Regions from separate parts of the Rothia sp. L_38 genome, predicted to be linked through region 1. Evidence: riboswitches for the same ligand, from Rfam matches in the RefSeq annotation. Region 1 holds a riboswitch; each other region holds the start of a gene.
The links. A riboswitch is a leader RNA that binds a small molecule or an ion and turns the genes downstream of it on or off. The one in region 1 is predicted to bind S-adenosylmethionine.

Region 1 (3,268 bases):
CTGAGGCCCTGATGAACCTCCATGCGCAAGGACGCGTGCGGGCGACCTCCGCAGGCACCAAGGCTGCGGTGGGCAGCGCGGTCAACGCTGAATCTGCCGCTTCGCTCGCTGAAATCGGTGCGGATATGAGCCAGGGTAAGCCCAAGTTCGCGAGCGCCGACGACCTGGCCACTGCCGACCGGATCGTCATTCTGGGTGGGGCTGCCCAGCTTGAGACGACGGATGAGGAGGTCCTGGCTAAGACCGAACGCGGAATACCGTTGAGCCCTCCCACGATGGAATTGAGGGGGCTGAGCGTATGAACCTAATCCGGGACGACATCAACGCCCGCGTCCGCGCCCTGCTGGCTGAGCTTACTGCCTAGTTCGGCATACAACGGCGCTCCTTCCCTCTTTCCACGCACCGGAGTGCTGCGGGAAAGAGGGAAGGGGCGTCGTTTGCTGTATGGGGGTTAGAAAAGCGCCACCTTCGGCGGGGCCGGGAAAATCTCGTCGAGCAGGGCGAGCTCGTCCGCGTCGAACCGGCGGACGATAGCCGCCGCGTTGGCACGTACCTGGTCTTCGGTGGTGGCCCCGGCAATCACGGAGGAAACCGGCTCCTGCTGAGCCAGCCACGAGAAGGCGACCTGTACCTCGGTCAGGCCGCGCTCGGCGGCAAAGGCTGAGAAGGCTTCGAGCTGGTCCCAGTTAGCGCCGTCCAAGATGTCGGGCTTGATGCGGGTCAGACGGCCGTCCGCCGGGGCAAAAGAGCGCGAATACTTGCCCGTTAGTAGCCCGTTAGCCAGGGGGAAGTAGGGCAGCACGCCCAGCCCGAACTCGCGGGCGGCGGGTAGAACCTCGAGTTCAGCGCGGCGGTCAAGCAGGTTGTAGTGGTTCTCAGCCGCAATGTAGCGGTGCCCCAGGGCCCGGCCCAGGTGTTCGGCGTGGGCGATCTGCCAGCCAGTGTGGTTGGACGACCCGATGTAGCGCACCTTGCCCTGCTCAATCAGGGTACCCAGAGCTGAGAGGGTTTCTTCGATGGGGGTTGCCGGGTCGGGGGTGTGGTGGAAGTAGAGGTCGATGTAGTCCGTGCCTAGGCGGCTCAGGGAGGCCTCAACCGCCCGCATAATATACCGACGGGAGCCGCGCACCCCGTGGTCGGTGCCGTTGGCCCCTCCCATGTCCATGCCGAATTTAGAGACAATCACGATCTCGTCGCGGTCAATCCCGGTCTCCCGCAGGGCCTTCCCAAACATGGTTTCAGAAACTCCCGGTGCGGACCCGTAAATATCGGCCACGTCAAAGAGGGTGATTCCGGCTTCAACGGCGGCGGTGAGGACGGCGTTGGTTCCGCTTTGCGTTTCGGTGGCGGTTGTGGCGCGGCCCAGGTTGTTGCAGCCCAGACCCACGTTCGAGACGGTCAACCCGCTTTTTCCTAGTTGGCGATACTCAATACTCATACCCGTCATATTACTGTCATGTGTCTCAACACACCCGACACAGAGTCAAAAAGGTACATAGAGCGGCGGTTTCTTGCCAGCGCCCTACCTGCGCTTTTAGTGTAGAACCATCAAATCTATCCAGAGCGACCGAGAGACCTAGCTCAACGACGTCGCAGCAACCACCCCTTGGGGAAAGGTGCTCCTGCTAGGACCGATAGAGTGCATCACCAGCGGTCCACCCACCGCCCTGTGTGGCGCCCTCCCGCCACCTTTGGGAGCGGCCATCGCATTCTTTCGGGTCTACCCAACGACCTGTAAGGAAACCATGAGTACCCATATACCGGCGCTCTCTTATGAACTTTTTCCACCGCGAAGTTCCGCCAGCTGTGAGAGTCTACTGACGACTATCGACCAGCTGGCTCCCACTAACCCCGACTACGTCTCGGTGACCTACTCCGGTGATCGGGCTCGTAAGCAGAAAACCCTGGCCCTGCTCGACCACCTGGTACACGAAACCCGGCTTACTCCCCTGGCCCACCTCACCTGTGTGGGACACAGCGCCGAGGAGCTGGAAGCCGCTGTGCGTCGCATACTGGCAATCGGCGTCCGCGGGTTTTTAGCCCTGCGCGGCGATCTGCCAGCGGGCAGCACCCAGGCCCCTGACATCCCCTTTGCCCGCTCCCTGGTTGATCTCATTCGACGGGTGGAGACCCAGGATTTTGCCCATCTTGCGGCAGGACGCGTGGCGGTGGGGGTAGCTGCCTACCCCTCCCAGCACCCGGAGTCCAGCTCAGAATTACAAGATATTGAAATTCTGCTCTCAAAAGAGCGGGCGGGGGCTGATTTCGCTATCACCCAGGTCTTCTTTGAGGCCTCCCGCTACGAAGCGCTGGTACAGCGGGCCCGAACCGCGGGGGTGACCCTGCCCCTGATTCCGGGCATCATGCCGGTGACCAGCCTGCGCAGGCTCACCACCCTCTGCTCACTGGCGGGCCTGCCCGTACCCCAGCAGCTGGCCTACGACCTGGAAACCGCGAGCGGGGACGCCCAGCGGCACCGTATCGGGGTGGAGTTCGGCGTCCGCCTGCTCCAAGAATCCCTCGACGCAGGTGCCCCCGGCATCCACTTCTACACCTTCAATGAACACGCAGCGGTGCTGGACGTTCTCGATCGGGTCGATCTACCCCGCTACAGCACCCGCTTTGAAAACCCCCTGGCCGAACTGACCTACGCCTAAAAATATCGGCCCAAAGACCTTATAGAAAGACACCACCATGACCACAGTTTTCCCCACCGCAACCATCACCGGCTACCCCCGTATCGGCGCCCGCCGCGAACTCAAGCGCGCTGTTGAAGCCTACTGGGCGGGTAAGTCCGACCAGGACGAGCTGGAGCAGACCGCCCAGAAGATTCAGCAGGACGCCTACCGCACCCTCACCGAGCGCGGCCTGACCGACGACTACGCTATTCCCGCGGACTTCTCCTTCTACGACCAGGTGCTCGATACCACCCGCCTCTTCACCGCCCTGCCCGCCCGCTTCGAGTCGGTACGCGACGACCGCGGCCTGATCGACCTGGACGGCTACTTCGCCCTGGCCCGCGGCACCGAGCACCTGCCCCCGCTGGAGCTGACCAAGTGGTTCGACACCAACTACCACTACCTGGTGCCAGAAATCGGCCCGACCACCGGCTTTACCCTCAACACCGAAGCTCTCGATGACCTGCTGGCAGCCGCTGAGGCGGCGGGGACGTCCGCCCGCCCCAGCATCACCGGGCCCCTCACCTACCTGCTCCTGGCAAAGGCAGAGGACGGCTCCCCCGCCGACTTCGCTCCCCTTGACCGCCTGG
Region 2 (3,268 bases), on a different contig from region 1:
CAAGCATCTTGAAAATCCCAGTCCTGAAGAGATTAAGGCCTACCGAGCCGCTCATCCTGACGTAGGGTTTACAGAAGCCATTCTAGAACTTAAGAAAGAGAAAGCCGGTACTGCATAAAGCAGAAAATACTGAACCTTTCCATATATCAAGGGCAGGGGCTACTTACGCCCCTGCCCCCTGAGTTTAGTAGTACCAGTTGCTGTAGCATTTACAGCCCCTAATAAAATAAAGGAGCTAGATCGCCTGGTTGAAAATGCGGTGAAGATAACCGGCCCATCTCGCCCCGGCGGTAGAGTGGGAGCCATGAGCAGTGAAACTTCGTATGTGATGATTACCGGTGCTTCAGCAGGTATCGGCTCCGAGTTCGCCCGCCAGTATGCAGAAGCCGGGTACAACCTGGTACTCACCGCCCGGCGGGCCGAGGCTCTAGAAAACCTAGCAGGCCAGCTGCGCGGCAGGTTCGCGGTAGACATTGAGGTAATCCCTGCCGATTTGCTGGTGGAGCAGGACGTCACCCGCCTGGTTGAGCGCCTACAGCAGGTTGAGCACCCCGTTGAGATACTGGTCAATAATGCGGGTTTCGGGCTCGGCAAGAGCTTTGATGCAGCACCCGTAGAACGCCACCTTGACCAGGTCGACGTGCTGGCTAGGGTTCCGCTCCAGCTCATGCACACGGCGATTCTTGCCATGCTGCCTCGCGGGCGGGGTCGCATTATTAACGTCGCCTCGGTGGCAGCTTTTACCCCCGGAGGCACCTACTCGGCGGTCAAACGTTTTCTGGTGGTGGCCTCAGAATCGGCCCACCTACAGTATTCGGGCCGGGGTATCCATGTGACGGCCCTCTGCCCGGGGCTAACCCGCTCGGAGTTCCACGACGCTATGGGCCAGGGTGAGCCCAGCCTACCGAACTTTTTGTGGCTGAGCCCCCAACGGGTTGTTGCCGAAGGCATCGCCGCAGTCACGGCAGGGAAGCCGATCTGTGTGCCGTCCTTACCCTACAAGCTGGCGGTTACAGCCTCACGGGCACTACCCCGCCGGCTGGTGGCAGCTGCGATAGCGCGGACGCGAGACTACTAGATAAGGTTCCGCAGGCTCACAGCGAAGCTGCTGGCTCGGCGGCTGGCGTGAATCGCTCGTGAGCGTCAGCGAACCAGCGAGAGGGTCGGCAGCGAGCGTGAGCCTGTGGAACCTATGTTGCGGGCTCTAGTCTTCCCAGGGGTCCACCGCAGGGACCCCCCAGGACTTGTAAATCTCGGCCTTGCTCGAAATAATCTCAAGCTGGTGGACGGTCGCGGTGGCAGCCATCAGGCCCTCAAGGGCTGCTGTGGCGAGGGGGGCGGGGCGCTGCCCACCCACCAGGTGGAGGTGCTTCTCGGCGTGGCGTCCGGCCCACTCCAGTGATACCTTCGCGTCGACTTCTAGTACGTGAGAGTCGAAGCGGTCCATGAGCTCAGCGAGCCAGCGTTCGGTTTCTGGGTAGGGGTAAAGACCCTTGATTTCACCGAGGCTGAGCACTGAGATGTACATGGTGCGGTAGGAGCGGCGGCGCAGGCAGTTCACTACCTGCGGGTGCGGGTTGGCCTTGCGGATCTCAGCAAGGACATCGGAATCGAGAAGCAGACCTACCTGGCTCATGCAGCTTTCAGAACACCGTACTCAGTTGCAGGGATACCGCTGGGGTTAGGGGCCAGCAGGAAGTTGAGGAATTCGCTGCGCTCGTTGGAGATGCGGGTGTAGTCCTGGATGCTCATTGCGGTGTAGCCGCCGCGGGCGGGCACAGAGGCAGCAGAGATGTTCTTCTGAACGGTGATGTGAGGACGGTGGGCGTGAGGTCGAGCGTTTGACATGCCGTCGTTGCGCGTAAAGTGCGCATTCCTTTCGAAACTTGCTCTTGCCTGCACCAAACAGCGCCGAAATGCGCGATGCAGACCGCTTCGTCATCCGAGCCACCCGTGAACATGGGGTTGGCGTTCAACCAAAGTCGGAGCTTGACAGTTGAATCTCTTGAAGCTGGTAAAAGCATAACCCGCTGTTGGCGCTTCTGTAAACACCGGTCTCAGAAATTTTTCTTACTGTGACGAACCAGCCCGTGGGCGCTGCGGGTAAGGCGGTGCGATACGCTAGAAGACTAGGTATTTGCTCTGTTGTGAAGGTACGCCTGTGTCTACTTCTTTCCCTGAAATTCCGGTGACAGCCCCCGCCATTATTCGGCAAGTGGGCTCTGGTGCCTACACGCGGGGGCAGCGGTATATGCGGGAGGGTAACGTCATTCGTTACACCTATGACGAGCAGGCGCGAGTGCTGGAGGGGCAGGTGGCTGGCTCAGGTTCTGCCCCCTACACCGCGAGGGTGGCCTTCCCCGCGGAGGTCACCCCGGGCTCCTATGCTTTTTCGGCGACCTGTTCCTGCCCGGTGGCCCACAACTGCAAGCATGCGGTGGCGCTGATGCTGACCGCAATCGACCGTACGGCCAAGGCCAAGCGGGCTATGACGGCGTCCTCAAGTACCTGGAAGACCACAGCGAGCGCTGACGAGAAGGTGCAGGAAATCCTGGAGATGGCCGATACCGTGGGCCTGCAGCGGGCTGCAGATCTGCTGAGGGAACACCGGGGCGAGCAGGCGAGTGCCGGCACCGATGAGCAGGCGGACGCCGGTGCTCGGGCTGGGCAGTCCCTGCCAGCTTGGCGGCGGTCCCTGGCCCATTCTCTTGCTGCCCGCCCCAGCTACGATAGCCGCAACCACCGGGTGACCGGTGCCCTTGATTTGCGCCTGGTGGTGCCCGGTAAGTACGGGTGGACCAAGAACATCGGGGCGCCCCGCGTATCGCTTGAAGCTCGGCCCCTGATGATGGGTGCCCGCGGCAAGTGGATTAAGGGCGGTTTGAGCTGGGAGAAGTTTTCGGGCTCTGCCGCCGGGTCGGCGGGAACCGGCCTGCTCCCCGAGCACGCGGCCTGGTTCAATGAGTTTTACGCGGTGATTCGGGGCTCCCAGTCCATCTATTCCTCCCACCGCGACTGGGCTTCTATCTCGAATGTGGATTCTTCCCTGCTCTGGCAGATGCTGGAATCTGCTAGCGAGGTGGGTCTGTCTGTCCTCTTAGACGGCAAAGAAACCGGTCTGACTATCGCGAGCGCTCCCCAGGTTGAACTGGCCCTTGAACCGGTACCCGAGCGGGGGTCGTCCGCCGATGCCCTGCGCCTGACTCCCCTGCTCCGCTGGGGGGCCTACACCCTGCCCGCTAGTTTTACCCACAAGCTGGGCAATAAC
Region 3 (3,268 bases), on a different contig from region 1:
TGACCAGCAGGGAGTGGAGGGAGAGGGAGTCCACGAACTTCTGGGCGGTTGCGGCGTCGGCGTCCTTGAGGGTGAAGCCGAGGACGGCGCCAGCCCCCTTGGGCAGGTACTTTTGGGCCAGGTCATAGTAGGGGGAATCAGGTAGACCGGAGTAGGTGACCGATTCGACCTGGGGGCGATCCTTAAGGAACTGGGCAACCTTGAGGGCATTCTCTACGTGGCGCTCGACGCGCAGGGAGAGGGTCTCAAGACCGATGGCAATATTGAAGGCGTTGGTCGGTGAGATGGATGAGCCGAGGTCGCGTAGCAGAGAGACGCGGGCTTTGAGGATGTAGGAGAGGTTGACCCCAAAAGCCCCATCTGCACCGAGATCACGGGCATAGACCAGGCCGTGGTAGCTTTCGTCGGGCTGGTTGAAGAGGGGGTACTTGTCGGGGTAAGCACCGTAGTCGAAGTTGCCGGAGTCGACGATGACGCCGCCGACCGAGGTGCCGTGACCACCGAGGTACTTGGTGGCTGAGTGGATGACCACGTCAGCTCCGTGCTTGATGGGGTTGAGCAGGTAGGGGGTGGCAATGGTGTTATCGACGATGAGCGGTACCCCAGCCTCGTGGGCCACGGTCGAAACAGCCTCAATATCAAGCACATCGCCGCGGGGGTTAGGCAGGGTTTCTGCGTAGAAGGCCTTGGTGTTCTCGCGGGCGGCAGCTCTCCAGGATTCAGGGTCGGCGGGATCATCGACGAAGGTGGTTTCAATACCCAGGTTCTTGAGGGTGTACTTGAGCAGGTTGAAGCTACCGCCGTAGAGGGAGGGGGAAGCAACAACGTGGTCACCGGCTCCTGCGATATTCAGAATCGCGAAGGTGGAGGCTGCCTGGCCACTAGCTAGAAGCAGGGCGCCGACGCCGCCTTCCAGGGCCGCGATGCGGTTTTCGACCGCTTCCTGGGTGGGGTTGTTGATGCGGGAGTAGATGGGTCCCAGCTCGGAGAGGGCGAAGCGGCCTGCTGCCTGGGCGGAGTCCTTGAAGACAAAGGACGTGGTCTGGTAGATGGGCAGGGCGCGAGCGCCGGTTGCCGCGTCGGGTTCCTGGCCCGCGTGAATCTGCTGGGTTTCGAACTTCCAGCCGGTGGGGTTTGAGGGGGTGGGAACGGTGTTCTCGGTGGTCATGCGGTTTCTCCTAGTGAAGGATTCTTTCAGTGTTCTCTTGGAACGGGCCGCATGCCGTATCTTCCGCCCGGGTAAGGAGGAAAAGAATCTGATGCCCTCGCAGAAGATAGAGGCACATCGGTCCCGCGCTTGCGTACCTGGTTCTCGGTGGGTACGCCAGGTCTTCACCCAGGGCACCCCACCGCGAGTGGAGGGTTGCCGACCAGCTAGCTGGGGCTTAGCGCTGGTTCTCTTGACCTGCCTCTAGTTTGGCTTGAGTGCCCGGGGAGCGTCAAGATGAGGCTCTAAAGTTTCAGCATGTGTCCTTGTATTGCATACGTTACGTTCTATGGCCGTCATTTAGAATGGTGGGAAGCGAGTTATTACGAAAGGGCTGACGATGTCTCTGACTCCTCCTCTTGCCAAGCGTGTCCCGGTTGAGCGTACCCATCACGGCGATATTTTTATTGATCACTATGAGTGGTTGCGTGATAAGGAGAGCGAAGAGGTTCTAGAGCACCTGCGCGCTGAGAATGCCTACACCGAGGCGGTCACTGAAGATCAGCAGCCCCTTCGCGATGCTATTTTTGAAGAGATTAAGGGGCGCACCCAGTTGACCGACATGTCGGTGCCTTCCCGCCGCGGGGCCTGGTGGTACTTTAACCGCACGGTTGCCGGCGAGCAGTACCCGGTCATGTGCCGCGTCCCCGCTCTGACCGAGGGCAGCGTTGAAGAGCGCTACCAGCCGCCGGTCGTCCGCCCCGGTGAACCGCTCGACGGTGAGCAGGTAGTGCTGGACTGTAACGAGTTCGCCCGCGATATGGCCTTTTTCTCGCTGGGTTCCTTTCAGGTAACCCGCGACGGTTCCCTGCTGACCTTCGGTGTGGACGATTCAGGCGATGAGCGCTACACCCAGTACTTCAAGAACCTCGATACCGGTGAGATTCTTGAAGAGAAAATTGAGGACGTCTTTGCAGGGGCCTTCTTTGCCTCTGGAGCCAAGCACCTGATTTATTCGGTAGCCGATGAGTCCTGGCGCCCCTACGAAGTGCGCGCTCACGCCATTGGCACCAGCGCATCTGAAGATTTTGCCCTCTACCGCGAAGACGATAACGGCCTCTGGTTGGGTGCAGGTATGTCATCCTCCCGTACCCACGTAGTCATTACTTCATCCAACTCTGAGTACTCAGAGACCCGCATTATCAACATTCATGAGCTTGGTCAGCTAGAGCCCACCCTCATTATGAAGCGGGACGCCGGTATCGAGTACTCCACCGATATCATCGACGTGGAGGGCACCGGCTATCTGGTCATCGGCCATAACCACGAGGCCCCCAACGGTGAAATTGTACTGGCGCCCCTGCGGGAAGAGCACGTGCCCTTTGCCGATTTCAAGGCTAGCTGGATTCCCCTGGTGCCCCACCGCGAGGACGTCCGCCTAGAGGGTTTCAAGTTCTCCCGCAACCATCTGGTGCTCATGGCCCGCGAGAACACCACCGTTAAAGTATTCGTTGCCCCGCGTACCGCTCTCGCTGAGCAGGCAGCTTCTGCCCACCCCCAGGGTATTGACCTCTACGAGCCCGGCGGATTCACCGAAGAGCTCTACACGTCAGCCTTCTCCGGTGTGAACATCATGTCCCCGGTCATCCGCCTGAACTACACCTCCTACCTCACCCCCAGCAGCGTCTACGACTACTTCCCCGATACCGACGACCTCGTACTGCGCCGCCGCACCCCCGTCATCGGCTACGAGCCCGAGAACTACACCGCCTACCGCATGTGGGCACCGGCAGCGGACGGAGCCATGATTCCGCTCTCCGTCATGCACCGCGCCGACCTCGATAAGGCCCAGGAAAACCCCGTGATTCAGTACGGCTACGGGTCCTATGAGTCCTCCATGGACCCCTATTTCTCCACCGCCCGCCTCAGCGTGCTGGACCGCGGCGTCATCTTCGTCGTTGCCCACATCCGCGGTGGCGGCGAAATGGGCCGCGCCTGGTACACCGAGGGCAAGAAGCTGGCCAAGAAAAACACCTTCACCGACTTCATCGACGCCACCGACTTCCTAGCCTCCCAGGCCTGGGTGGACGCTGCCCGTATCGGCATCATGGGTGGATCAGC

Region 2: linked by a shared signal. The riboswitch ahead of ACRCJM_RS07455 (nuclease PIN) and the one ahead of ACRCJM_RS01840 (methylenetetrahydrofolate reductase) in region 1 are both predicted to bind S-adenosylmethionine.
Region 3: linked by a shared signal. The riboswitch ahead of ACRCJM_RS10875 (O-acetylhomoserine aminocarboxypropyltransferase/cysteine synthase family protein) and the one ahead of ACRCJM_RS01840 (methylenetetrahydrofolate reductase) in region 1 are both predicted to bind S-adenosylmethionine.

Annotation. Positions count from the first base shown of each region.
Region 1 is NZ_JBOEQD010000002.1:118,089-121,356, reverse strand. Features, by position in the region: gene ACRCJM_RS01850 (low molecular weight phosphatase family protein) at 1-302, shown strand, start outside; gene ACRCJM_RS01845 (aldo/keto reductase) at 452-1,438, opposite strand; SAM riboswitch class I at 1,552-1,641, shown strand; gene ACRCJM_RS01840 (methylenetetrahydrofolate reductase) at 1,746-2,657, shown strand; gene metE (5-methyltetrahydropteroyltriglutamate--homocysteine S-methyltransferase) at 2,695-3,268, shown strand, end outside.
Region 2 is NZ_JBOEQD010000008.1:44,411-47,678, forward strand. Features, by position in the region: gene ACRCJM_RS07440 (hypothetical protein) at 1-118, shown strand, start outside; gene ACRCJM_RS07445 (SDR family NAD(P)-dependent oxidoreductase) at 305-1,078, shown strand; gene ACRCJM_RS07450 (plasmid stabilization protein) at 1,205-1,636, opposite strand; gene ACRCJM_RS07455 (nuclease PIN) at 1,633-1,848, opposite strand; SAM riboswitch class IV at 1,884-2,011, opposite strand; gene ACRCJM_RS07460 (SNF2-related protein) at 2,162-3,268, shown strand, end outside.
Region 3 is NZ_JBOEQD010000016.1:10,887-14,154, forward strand. Features, by position in the region: gene ACRCJM_RS10875 (O-acetylhomoserine aminocarboxypropyltransferase/cysteine synthase family protein) at 1-1,168, opposite strand, end outside; SAM riboswitch class IV at 1,289-1,406, opposite strand; gene ACRCJM_RS10880 (S9 family peptidase) at 1,548-3,268, shown strand, end outside.